Linked DNA regions of Sediminitomix flava. The protein of the gene in region 1 binds, or shares a complex with, the protein of each later gene. Links are inferred from orthologs where the notes say so. Each region holds a gene or a part of one and is shown on either strand. Other genes may lie near its edges.

Region 1 (6,026 bases):
ATATTCGCCTCTAGTTCAGTACTTACATTTAAATTTGCTGAACCAGAACCACTAATTGAAGCTTTACATTTTTCTACCTCTAATTCATCAGCTCTTATTTGTCCTGAACCAGCTATGTTACTCTCTAAAAAGTTGCCTGTTCCTTCAACCTCAATTGAACCCGAGCCAGAAATTGCTGCTTTTACATTCTGAGCTATTGTTTTTACACTTACTCTCCCAGAGCCATCCACACCTAAGTCAATATTATCTGAATCCAAAGTCTTTAAAGAATAGATTTTTCCCGAACCAAAAACTTTTAAACGTCTCAAATCTTCTTGAGTCTTGATGTAAAACTGTATGCCTTTATGGTCCTTCACACTTCTACCGAAATCAATTCTCAGAATGTTATCTCTCATTATCAATTCTACGTTATCTATGACATTTTCCTGTCCGACAACTGTGAATTCTGATACCTCCGATTGTTCGATATAAACATCTCCAGCAAGTTTCAGATCAATACCTTCTATTCCCGAAAGCTCATAACTTACTTGGATTGGCTCTCCTTCTCCCTTAATCCCACATGAAGAAAAAGTAAACACACCTAGGATAAACGCGATTGTATATAGTCTCTTAGAAATTCTCATTTTTTAATCTTATTTGTCTCTAAGTAGACTTCAGAAAAAAATACCCCTATTGAAAACTGAAAAAATTTTAAGTTTTTTCTTAAGCACAAAAAAAGAGACCTATTTATGTAGGTCTCTTTCTTATTGTCCTTCTTTCAAACGCTTGAAATACTCGGCTATACGTTGTTCTTCATCTGTTGGATCATGTTTGATCTGAAAATGATTTTCTCTGGTACGTGCGCCTAAAGTTTTAAACTTTTTGTACTTGATCTTATTTTGCGCTTGATCAATCTTTTGATACAATTTCTGGAATTCGAAATCCAATTCTCCTTTATCCATTCTGGGCTAAATTTTTAAGCTCTTCAAATGTTTTTCGTTGTAAACTCTGTTGGATAGCTCTGCGGATATTAACATCTAAACTCTGCCATTTATTCATCCGCATTAGCATCACGAGAATACCTTTATGTTTACGGAAATTTTTGTTTTGGGTAGAGAAAAAAGTGCGTAAAGTCCACGCATCCTTTGACTCATTCATGTCTAATTTACATAGAAAATCATAAAAATTATTCAATTCTAATTCATTAGGCATCTGAATATTATTCGCGTTCGGTCTATGCTGGCTCACAGCTTTTCCCTCATTCACACTTGCACTATACTGGCTCAATGCATCAGAAGAATACTTGTTCTGCCCCAACAAATTATCTAAGGTTTGTTTCTTTACTCGCTGACGCCTTGCTACTTGTTGTGCTCGGGCAGAAGAAATCAATATTTCAAGCTCATAAATCTTTTCCGAAATAGATTTACGAAGTATAATTTCATCTGTTGAAAGACCTAATTCAGTAGCTTCTTCAAGCAAATCTTCCAATTTCTTCTGATCGGGATTAGCTGCTAAAAACTGCTCTTGTTCTTCATGAATTTCTTCCATTTTACCCAACTCGCTTACAATACCTTTCATGTAAACGACCGCAACCTCAACCTCTCCTCCAAACATTCCACAAATCCATTGGAAATGAGATTTGATAGCCTTGCCTCGGTAAGCTCCTTGCAGTTCATTAAAAACTGCAAACCCTTCCATGTAAGCCTTCGCCAACTCTTTGTGTTTGGTTATGATTGTATGATAAAATTGCTCGAAATCCATTTCAGTAATAACAGACTTTTCCCTCAAATGCTAAAGCTCATTGAAATAGCTTAACAGTTTTCCTTTACTTCAGTTCTTCTCTCAAGAATTTCGCCGTGTGACTTTTCTTATTTTTAGCTACTTTTTCTGGAGTTCCTGTAGTCAAGATTTGTCCTCCGCCACTTCCACCTTCAGGACCAAGGTCAATGATATGATCGGCTACTTTTATGACATCCAAATTATGCTCAATAATCAAGACTGTATTTCCTTTGTCTACGAGCTTATTTAATACATCTAGCAAATGCTGAATATCTTGGAAGTGTAGTCCCGTCGTTGGCTCATCAAGAATATAGAAGGTATTTCCTGTATCTTTTTTAGAAAGTTCTGTCGCCAATTTCACACGTTGCGCTTCTCCACCCGAAAGCGTTGTGGCATGCTGACCGAGAGTTACGTAGCCTAGCCCCACATCATTTAGAGCTTTTACTTTACGTAAGATTTTAGGCTGATTCTCGAAGAATTCGACTGACTGCTCAACAGTCATATCCAATACATCTGAAATAGACTTCCCTTTGAAACGAACTTCTAATGTCTCACGGTTGTAGCGTTTTCCTTTACAAGCTTCGCATTCCACGTATACATCAGGAAGAAAATCCATTTCAATGAGCTTCTTTCCTCCACCTTGACATTCTTCGCAACGTCCACCTTTCACATTAAAGGAGAAACGTCCTGGTTTATATCCTCTGATTTTTGATTCTGGAAGACTTGAGAATATTGCACGAATGTCTGTAAACATCCCTGTATAAGTTGCAGGGTTTGAACGAGGTGTTCTACCAATCGGTCTTTGATCTATCTCAATGACCTTATCTAAATGTTCTAAGCCTTCAATAGACTTATAACTCATTGGCATTTTCTTCGAACGATAGAAGTGTTGATTCAGAATTGGGTAAAGCGTATCATGAATCAAGGTAGATTTTCCACTTCCCGAAACTCCCGATACGCAAATCATTTTCCCAAGCGGGAATTCTACACTGACATTTTTAAGATTATTTCCTGAAGCTCCTTTCAGAACTAATTTATGTCCATTCCCTTCTCTACGTTCTTTAGGAACAGCTATTTCCTTGACTCCATTTAAGAATTGTGCTGTCATGGAGTTTTGTGCAATGAACTTGGCAGGATTACCTTCAGCAACTACTTTTCCACCGTGAATACCAGCCCCTGGACCAATATCTAAAATGTGATCCGACTCAAGCATCATATCTTTATCATGCTCTACAACAACGACAGTGTTCCCTAAATCACGAAGGTCTTGAAGAGAACTGATCAGTTTCACATTATCTCTTTGGTGTAGCCCGATACTTGGCTCATCCAAAATATAAAGCACACCTACGAGCTGTGTACCAATCTGAGTAGCCAAACGAATACGCTGCGCTTCCCCACCCGAAAGAGTTTTTAGTGGTCTATTCAAATTTAAATATCCTAAACCAACGTTGAGTAGAAACCCTAATCGCTTTCTAATTTCTTTTAGAATCTCAGTAGCAATTGCATTTTGCCTTTCAGTCAGACGGTCTTCTAAGCCTTCAAACCACTGCCCTAGAGACTCCAAGTCCATTTCTGAGAGCTCTGCAATATTCTTATCTGCAATTTTAAAATGTAGAGATTCTTTCTTTAATCTCCCTCCATTACAGCTCGGACAAGTACTGATTACCGTAAACTCTTCAGCCCACTCACGTACTTTGTCAGAACCACTTTCTATATGCTTTCTGAGGTAATTAATTACCCCTTCAAATTTCGTATTCCATTCCGTTCCCGGATATTTCACCGATGCCAAGAACAATTCTTCATCAGAACCATACAGAAGTTGTTGCATTACTTCTTCAGGTAAATCTTTGATCGGTGTTGAAATATTGAATTTATAATGCTTCAATAGGGCATCAATCTTCTTGAAAATCCAAACATCTCTGTATTCTCCTAGCGGAGCAAGTGCTCCTCTACTAATGCTCAACTCTGGGTCTGGAATAATAGACTCTCTTGAGAATTCTTCTATTTGTCCTAAACCATTACATTCTGGACAAGCACCATACGGAGAGTTGAAAGAGAACATATTTGGCGCAGGCTCATCATATGAAATTCCTGACACAGGGTCCATCAAGAATTTTGAGAAATGTTGAACTTGCTTTTCTTCGGGAAGATCGGGGAAGTAGGCCATCATAATTCCTTTGGCTTGAACCATAGCCGTTTTGATGGATTGTACAATGCGGAATCTATCTTCCTCTTTTACGACAACTCTATCGATAACAATTTCTACATCATGTGTCTTGTATCGGTCAAGTTGCATTTTTGGAGCTATCTCTACAATTTCTCCATCTACACGAACCTTATTGTAACCTTGCTTTCTGATCTGAACAAATAGCTCACGGTAATGACCTTTACGACCTTTGACCACTGGAGCCAAAATCACCATTTTTTGATTAACAAACTTATCAAAGATCACTTCAATGATTTGATCTTCTGTTTGTTTGATCATCTCTTCACCAGAAATATAGGAATAAGCAATACCTGCACGTGCAAAAAGCAAACGCAAGAAATCATATACTTCAGTAGTTGTACCTACCGTAGAACGTGGGTTACGTGATGTTGTCTTCTGTTCGATAGAAATCACAGGACTCAAACCTTCAATTTTATCTACATCAGGACGTTCCATATTCCCGATAAATGAACGAGCGTAGGCAGAAAAACTCTCCATATAACGGCGTTGTCCTTCTGCATAAATCGTATCAAAAGCCAATGAAGATTTACCACTTCCACTGATTCCTGTTACAACCACAAGTTTATTTCTAGGAAAACTGACACTGATGTTTTTGAGGTTATTCTCTCTCGCCCCGTAGATCGCGATTTCCTCTTCTTGAAGATTTTTCTTGTCCGCTTTTTTCACGATTACCCGATTTATTTGTTGGTTCAACGGTAAAGGTAAGGATTTGTCTTGAATCTATTATAAAACAAACTACCCTTACCGTTAAGTAAACAACAGTAAGGGTAGATTGATTGGTATAAACTTTTTAAAGCTTAATTTCCAGAAAGGATTTTATTGTAACGTTCAGTATCATTCAATACATTGATTGCCTCTGTTAGGTCATCATCATAGTCAAATGAAGCTTCAATTTCTCCTCTCTGCAAGTAATATCTTTTCGCAATTTCTGTTTCTAAAATTGCTTTAATTTCATCTTTGAATTTGTACAAATCAGATGCTTTATCAGAAGATATTTTTTTAGAAAGTGCATCTATTTGCTCTTTGATTCCATCGTAATAACGATCTTCTTTAGCTGCATCTTCTAAACTGATAAGTGCATTTTCTACTTGGGTTTCGTAGTTGTAATCTTTTTCTTTTAACCACTCTACAAAGTCCTCGTACTCTTCATCTGTCAACTTAAACTCCTTTGCATCAGGAATTGTCTTTGTATTGAAATGAAAAACAGTAGCATAATCGAAGATGTGTCCTTTGAGTACCAATGCTCTAGTAATTTGAGCTGGCATTCTCATGTCTACAGTAATGTCTGGAGCTACTCCACCACCATCATACACTGTTCTGCCATTTGCAGTTTCAAAAGCAACTCTCAATGAATCTGGAACTTTGTTCGCATGCCCCTCTCCATCTCTGTGCGCATAGTCAATCGCTTGAATACATCTTCCGCTAGGAATATAATATTTGGCTACAGTAACTTTTAGTTTTGAGTTATATTCTAGGTCACGAGTAGCTTGTACCAAACCTTTTCCAAAAGAACGTTGGCCAACCAAGACCCCTCTGTCATAATCTTGAATCACTCCAGAAACAATTTCTGCTGCCGAAGCACTATTTCCATTGATCAGAACTGCTACAGGTATATCTACATCAATTGGACGATTATTACCTTTATGCGTTTTATTCCACTCTGTTCTTTTACCTTTCATCGTTACGATATCCGAACCTTTAGGTAAAAACATATTGGAAATATTCACAGCCTCTTGTAAAAGTCCTCCTGGGTTCCCACGTAAGTCGATAATGATTTTTTCAGCTCCTTGACTTTTCAAATCCTTCAAGGCTTCACCAACTTCTTTACTTGCTGTACGCGTAAAATCTGTTAACTGAATTAATCCGATATCATTATTAACCATACCGTAGTATGGTACATTTTTAAGCTGAATGTTTTCACGTACAAGGTCTACATTGAAAGGTTCATCAACCCCAAAACGTTTGATATTTAGAGTCACTTTTGACTTCGCTTGTCCTTTTAAAAATTTGCTTATCTCTTGTGTGTTGTTCTCATCTACAG
Region 2 (5,211 bases), on another replicon or contig:
TTCTGAAATCTGAGTTCTACTTATTAATAGTTGCTTCCTGCATTGATCATTGCACAACGGAAACCAATAGTTGAAGTAGCTGAATCTTGCTCCAAGAATCTTCTTGTACCAGGAGCCATCCAGTATGCTACATCATTCCATGATCCACCTTTATAAACACGAATCGAGTTACTCATATAAGAGTAGAAGTTCGCGTAGTCATACTCATATCCCCAGTTTGCATCATCTAAATAACCTGATTTTCTGACAGGGTTTAGATCTGAGAAATCTTTGTATGATAGTGGACGGTAGATATCTTCAACCCACTCATTAACGTTACCAGCCATGTTATAAAGACCGAAATCGTTTGGAGGGTTATCGTAAATCCATGCAGTAATCATAGCAGCATCATTTAGCTCACCACCAATACCTGCATAGTCACCTCTACCTCTTTTGAAGTTAGCCATAAAGTTACCCATTTCTTCACCGTAAGGGTTTCTTAATGTATGACCATCCCAAGGATAGATACGACGCTCAGCGTAGTTTTCATCAAGTTCTTGCAAACCGATCAAAGCTTGTGCTGCATAATCCCACTCAGCTTCTGTAGGAAGTCTAAAGTTAGGAAGTACGATTCCTGACTCTAGAGGAATACGCTCGCCATTTTCAGCTTTTTCTACTTCAGAATCTTCACCGTTTTCAAGAGCTAAGATTTTATTCACGTAGTCAGTTCTCCACTGACAGAATTTTGTTGCTTGCTCCCAAGTCACACCTACTACAGGGTGAAAACGGAAACCAGGATATCTTAAATAATGATCAACATATTGATCATTGAATGCTAGTTCTGCTTGCCATACTGTTGTATCAGGTAAAGCTTCATCATACGCTTGTTGTCCTGAATCCAACTGTAAATAATGTAGATACTCTAACCAGTGAATATTAGCAATCTCAGTTTCATCCATCCAGAAAGACGATACAGAAACAGTTCGCTCAACATTGTCGCCTGTTTTCATGATATCTTCTTCGAATGAACCGAGGATAAGACGTCCACCTTCGATATATCTCATGTTTGGAGCTTCAGGCATTCCTTGGTAATCTCTTACAACAAATTCTCCATCTCCTCCTGAATTATATTCAGCACCAGTAATAGTACTATAAGCTCCTGTGTTGTAACTATCAGGCTTGTATCCACCTCCTACGTTACATGATGTTAACGACACTGCCGCTAATAAAAACAAGGATAGATAAGTAGTAATTTTTTTACCTTGATCCATAATTATTCTATTAAAAAATCTTCTCGATTTCAGTTATAATCGCCCAATATTAAGGATTATTTTAGAATACTGTGGGCTGTTTTAATCAATAATAGTCTTTTCAGCATTCCCAATAATTGTACCCAATTATTCTAACACTGTAAAAAAAACTAAATTTTTCTTTCTCAGAAGAGACCAAAAACCTTTCCAAACTTTACTATTTAGTTTTTTGAAAAGTGCATGAACTCAAATTTAAGGTTTTATTCCAAGAGAATATCAATTTATACCTGATTAATTTCTGCTAGGCAGTTCAGTGCATTTTCAATTGATGGAATATCTGCAATATTCAAAATCAAGCGTTTCTTGGTTTCTTTTAAGCTACACTTTCTTGGGTACTTCTGAACAAAAGCTAAAACCTTACCAAACTCCTCCGATTGATAATAGTGAGCGTGAGTATGCTCCAAAAGATAAACTTTGAGGTTTCCATTTTTCAAAATCAGCTTCTCAAAAGCTAACTTTTCAGCACTCCAACGAAGTCTTACTGTAAGCAATAAATCTTTCACTGCTGTAGGAAGTGGCCCAAATCGATCTTTTAGGGATTGATTGAACTTCTCTAAAGTTTCTTCATTCTTGAGTTTATCTGCTGTAATATACAAATTCAGACGCTCAGAAATATTACTCACATATTCGTCAGGAATCAGAATTTCGAAATCAGTTTCTATACTGCAACTGACCTTGATGGTTTTCTTCGAAATCTCTTTACTGAATAGGTCTTGGAATTCATTTTCTTTCAGTTCATCAACCGCTTCTTCCAATACCTTATTGTACATCTCAAAACCAAGATCTGAAATAAAGCCCGATTGCTCTCCTCCTAATAAGTTACCCGCACCTCGAATATCTAAGTCTCGCATCGCTACTTTGAATCCATCTCCTAAGTCAGAGAATTCTTCCAAAGCACTCAAACGTTTACGAGCATCACCAGTCAAATTGATGGTTGGAGGGGTAAGGAAATAACAATACGCTTTTCTGTTTGAACGCCCGACACGACCACGCATCTGATGCAGATCAGAAAGTCCAAACATATGTGCTTGATTGACTAAAATGGTATTGGCATTCGGAATATCAAGACCAGATTCAATGATATTGGTAGAAACAAGTACATCGTATTCACCTTCTATGAAGCGAAGCATCATTTTTTCCAACTGAGGTCCATCCATCTGTCCGTGAGCATAACACACTTTTGCGTCGGGGACTAGAGAAAGAATGCGGTTTGCAATTTTTTCCAGATCATTGATACGATTATGGACAAAGAAGGCTTGTCCTCCTCTTTTTAACTCAAAACTGATGGCATCACGTAAAACTTCATCTGTAAAAGTATGAATCTCTGTGGTGACAGGTTGACGGTTGGGAGGAGGAGTTGAGATGACTGAAAGATCACGCGCTCCCAATAAAGAGAAATGTAGTGTTCTAGGAATTGGAGTTGCAGTCAATGTCAGTACATCTACATTGATTTTCATCTCCTTGATTTTCTCCTTAGTCTTTACGCCAAACTTTTGTTCTTCGTCTATAACAAGAAGTCCTAAATCTCTAAACTGAACATCTTTACTTGCAATTCGGTGTGTTCCGATCAGAATATCAACTTTTCCTTCTTTCAAATCTTTGAGAACCTCTCTGATTTGTTTAGCAGTTCGGAAACGATTGACATATTCTACTCGACAAGGAAGGTTTTCCATTCGAGCTTTGAAAGTTTTGTAATGTTGAAGTGCCAAGATGGTTGTTGGAACCATTACGGCCACCTGCTTACTATCACAAACGGCTTTGAATGCCGCACGAATCGCAACTTCTGTTTTCCCAAAACCAACATCTCCACAAACAAGTCTGTCCATCGGATAAGGTTGCTCCATATCCGATTTTACTTCCCCCGTAGCTTTGGCTTGATCGGGTGTATCTTCATAGAAAAATGAAGATTCTAATTCCGCTTGTAAATAACTGTCGGGCTGATAGGCATAACCATGCGATTTCACCCTCTTAGCATAGAGCTTGATCAAGTCTGAAGCGATGTCTTTTACTTTCTTCTTGACTTTTTTCTTCTTGTTTTCCCACTCTACGGAGCCTAGTTTACTGATTTTGGGCTCTACGCCATCTTGACCAGAATACTTCGAGATTTTATGAAGTGCATGCAAACTCACATACATCATATCATTGTCTCGGAAGATCAGACGAATTGCTTCCTGCTCTTTATCGTTATGAATTTGCTTTTCCAAACCTGTAAATCGAGCAATTCCGTGATCGGCGTGAACGACATAATCCCCAATTTTCAATTCTCGAAGTTCTTTAAGCGTCATTGCTTTTGACTTCGAATATTTCTTTTTGCCTTTTGCCTTATGAAAACGCTCAAAAATTTGATGATCGGTATAACACAAAAGTGGTGTGTTTACCATTTCAAAACCTTCACGAAGTGAAATATTGATAGACTGAAATCTTAAATCAGGATTGATTTCAGCAAAGATATTTTCAAGTCTTTCAATTTGTTTTGGCAGATCAGAAGTGATGACAATGTCTTTTCCTTCGTGCTTTTTCTCCGTCAATTGATCGCTGAGATAATCAAAATCTTTATTGAATGAAGGTTGAGGATGTAGCTCGAACTTTACTACAGACTTTGTCTCTAATGAGAATTTCTTTCCAAATTCAATACGTGTCAGTTCTTCCGCAAACTTCTCGAAGTTCGCGACTGACTCATACAGTTCTTCGGGATCGTTGATGATCTTCGTATTATTATTTTTGGAAAGAATATCTTGAAACTCTTCAGTAGCTTTTTGGAAGTAGCTGTCAATTGTATCTATAGTGAGTTGATAATCTTTGAACCAAATTTTCGTGTCTTGAGGAATGAATCTTAAGAAAGACTCTCTAATTTCTTGAATCAGCTTCGTTTGAACATCGGGAACGATTGGAGCAACTTCTTTTTCTTCTACAGAAAGTTGAGTAATTGGGTCAAAAGTACGAATACCGTCTACCTCATCTCCGAACAGTTCGATACGGAAAGGCATATCATGTGCATAAGAAAAGACATCAATGATACCTCCACGAACAGCAAATTGCCCTGCCTCATACACAAAGTCTGTTTTCTCAAAATCATATTCAATCAACAACTCTGAGATAAAACTCAAATCTAAGTCTTCACCTTTCTTTACCGTATATGTATTTTCTAGAAGTGAACGTTGGTTTATTACTTTTTCCGTCAGAGCCTCAGGATAAGTAACAATAAGTTCTCCCTCTTCTTTTTTCTGATTTAGGATACTAAGAATTTCAGCACGTTGTAATACATTGGCATTCTCAACCTCCGTAAAACTGTATGGCTTTCGGTACGAAGAAGGCAATAAGTGAATCTCTTGATGAGGCAATAAACTTTGCAGATCGTTCTGAAAATAAACTGCCTCTTCATAATCGTGGAGTACGAACAGGTTGGTTCGCCTGTTTTTCAAATACGCGATTGTAGCCAAGATAGCATCGAAGCTTCCCGCCAAACCTTTTACTTGAATACTCTTTTCTTTCTTTACTTCATGCAGAAACAGTTTAATATCACTATCTGCTTGAAACAGTTTTAAAAAGTCTTTTACTCTTAAGTGTTCTTGGTTATTAAATGTATCTGTACTCACGATCTTTCTATACGGTTCTTAGATTCAACCCAAAGATAAAAGGACTTGTTTATAACGAAATATGGTGTGGCTAATATTTATGTAAGAAATAAGCTTTTAGAAAGTTTCACCAATAGAATCAATTATTCATATTTTACGATACATTATAAAGTTTCTAATACTCAAAAGTATAAATTTATCCTATCCTTGAAAGCAGCCAAGATAATCTATAAGTTATTTTATATGCATCAACCACTAATTATCAGAAAAACTATTTTTTACCTACATGAAAACAATCAATGAAATTACAACCAAGCTTTGAAATTCAAGAAAACATACTCAAAGTA

Evidence for each region. The genes of interacting proteins can lie anywhere in the genome.
Region 2: the proteins of uvrA (region 1) and mfd are in contact, whole or in part, in a crystal structure (PDB 4DFC), measured with the Escherichia coli proteins. The link is inferred for Sediminitomix flava from one-to-one orthologs.

What each region holds. Positions count from the first base shown.
Region 1 is NZ_QGDO01000011.1:18,366-24,391, forward strand. The notes cover bases 1,605-5,024. They hold uvrA (excinuclease ABC subunit UvrA), read right to left. Parts: upstream 4,652-5,024; coding sequence 1,805-4,651; downstream 1,605-1,804. Other genes in these bases: BC781_RS24160 (hypothetical protein), read right to left, coding at 1,605-1,740; BC781_RS24170 (S41 family peptidase), read right to left, coding at 4,783-5,024. Outside these bases: BC781_RS24150 (head GIN domain-containing protein), read right to left, coding at 1-623; BC781_RS24155 (hypothetical protein), read right to left, coding at 744-941; more of BC781_RS24160, read right to left, coding at 934-1,604; more of BC781_RS24170, read right to left, coding at 5,025-6,026. UniProt on the Escherichia coli protein: The UvrABC repair system catalyzes the recognition and processing of DNA lesions. UvrA is an ATPase and a DNA-binding protein. A damage recognition complex composed of 2 UvrA and 2 UvrB subunits scans DNA for abnormalities.
Region 2 is NZ_QGDO01000006.1:225,496-230,706, reverse strand. What follows is about bases 1,311-5,209. They hold mfd (transcription-repair coupling factor), read right to left. Parts: upstream 4,886-5,209; coding sequence 1,511-4,885; downstream 1,311-1,510. Other genes in these bases: BC781_RS20000 (hypothetical protein), read left to right, coding at 5,164-5,209. Also shown: gliding motility lipoprotein GldJ, read right to left, coding at 24-1,250; more of BC781_RS20000, read left to right, coding at 5,210-5,211. UniProt on the Escherichia coli protein: Couples transcription and DNA repair by recognizing RNA polymerase (RNAP) stalled at DNA lesions. Mediates ATP-dependent release of RNAP and its truncated transcript from the DNA, and recruitment of nucleotide excision repair machinery to the damaged site.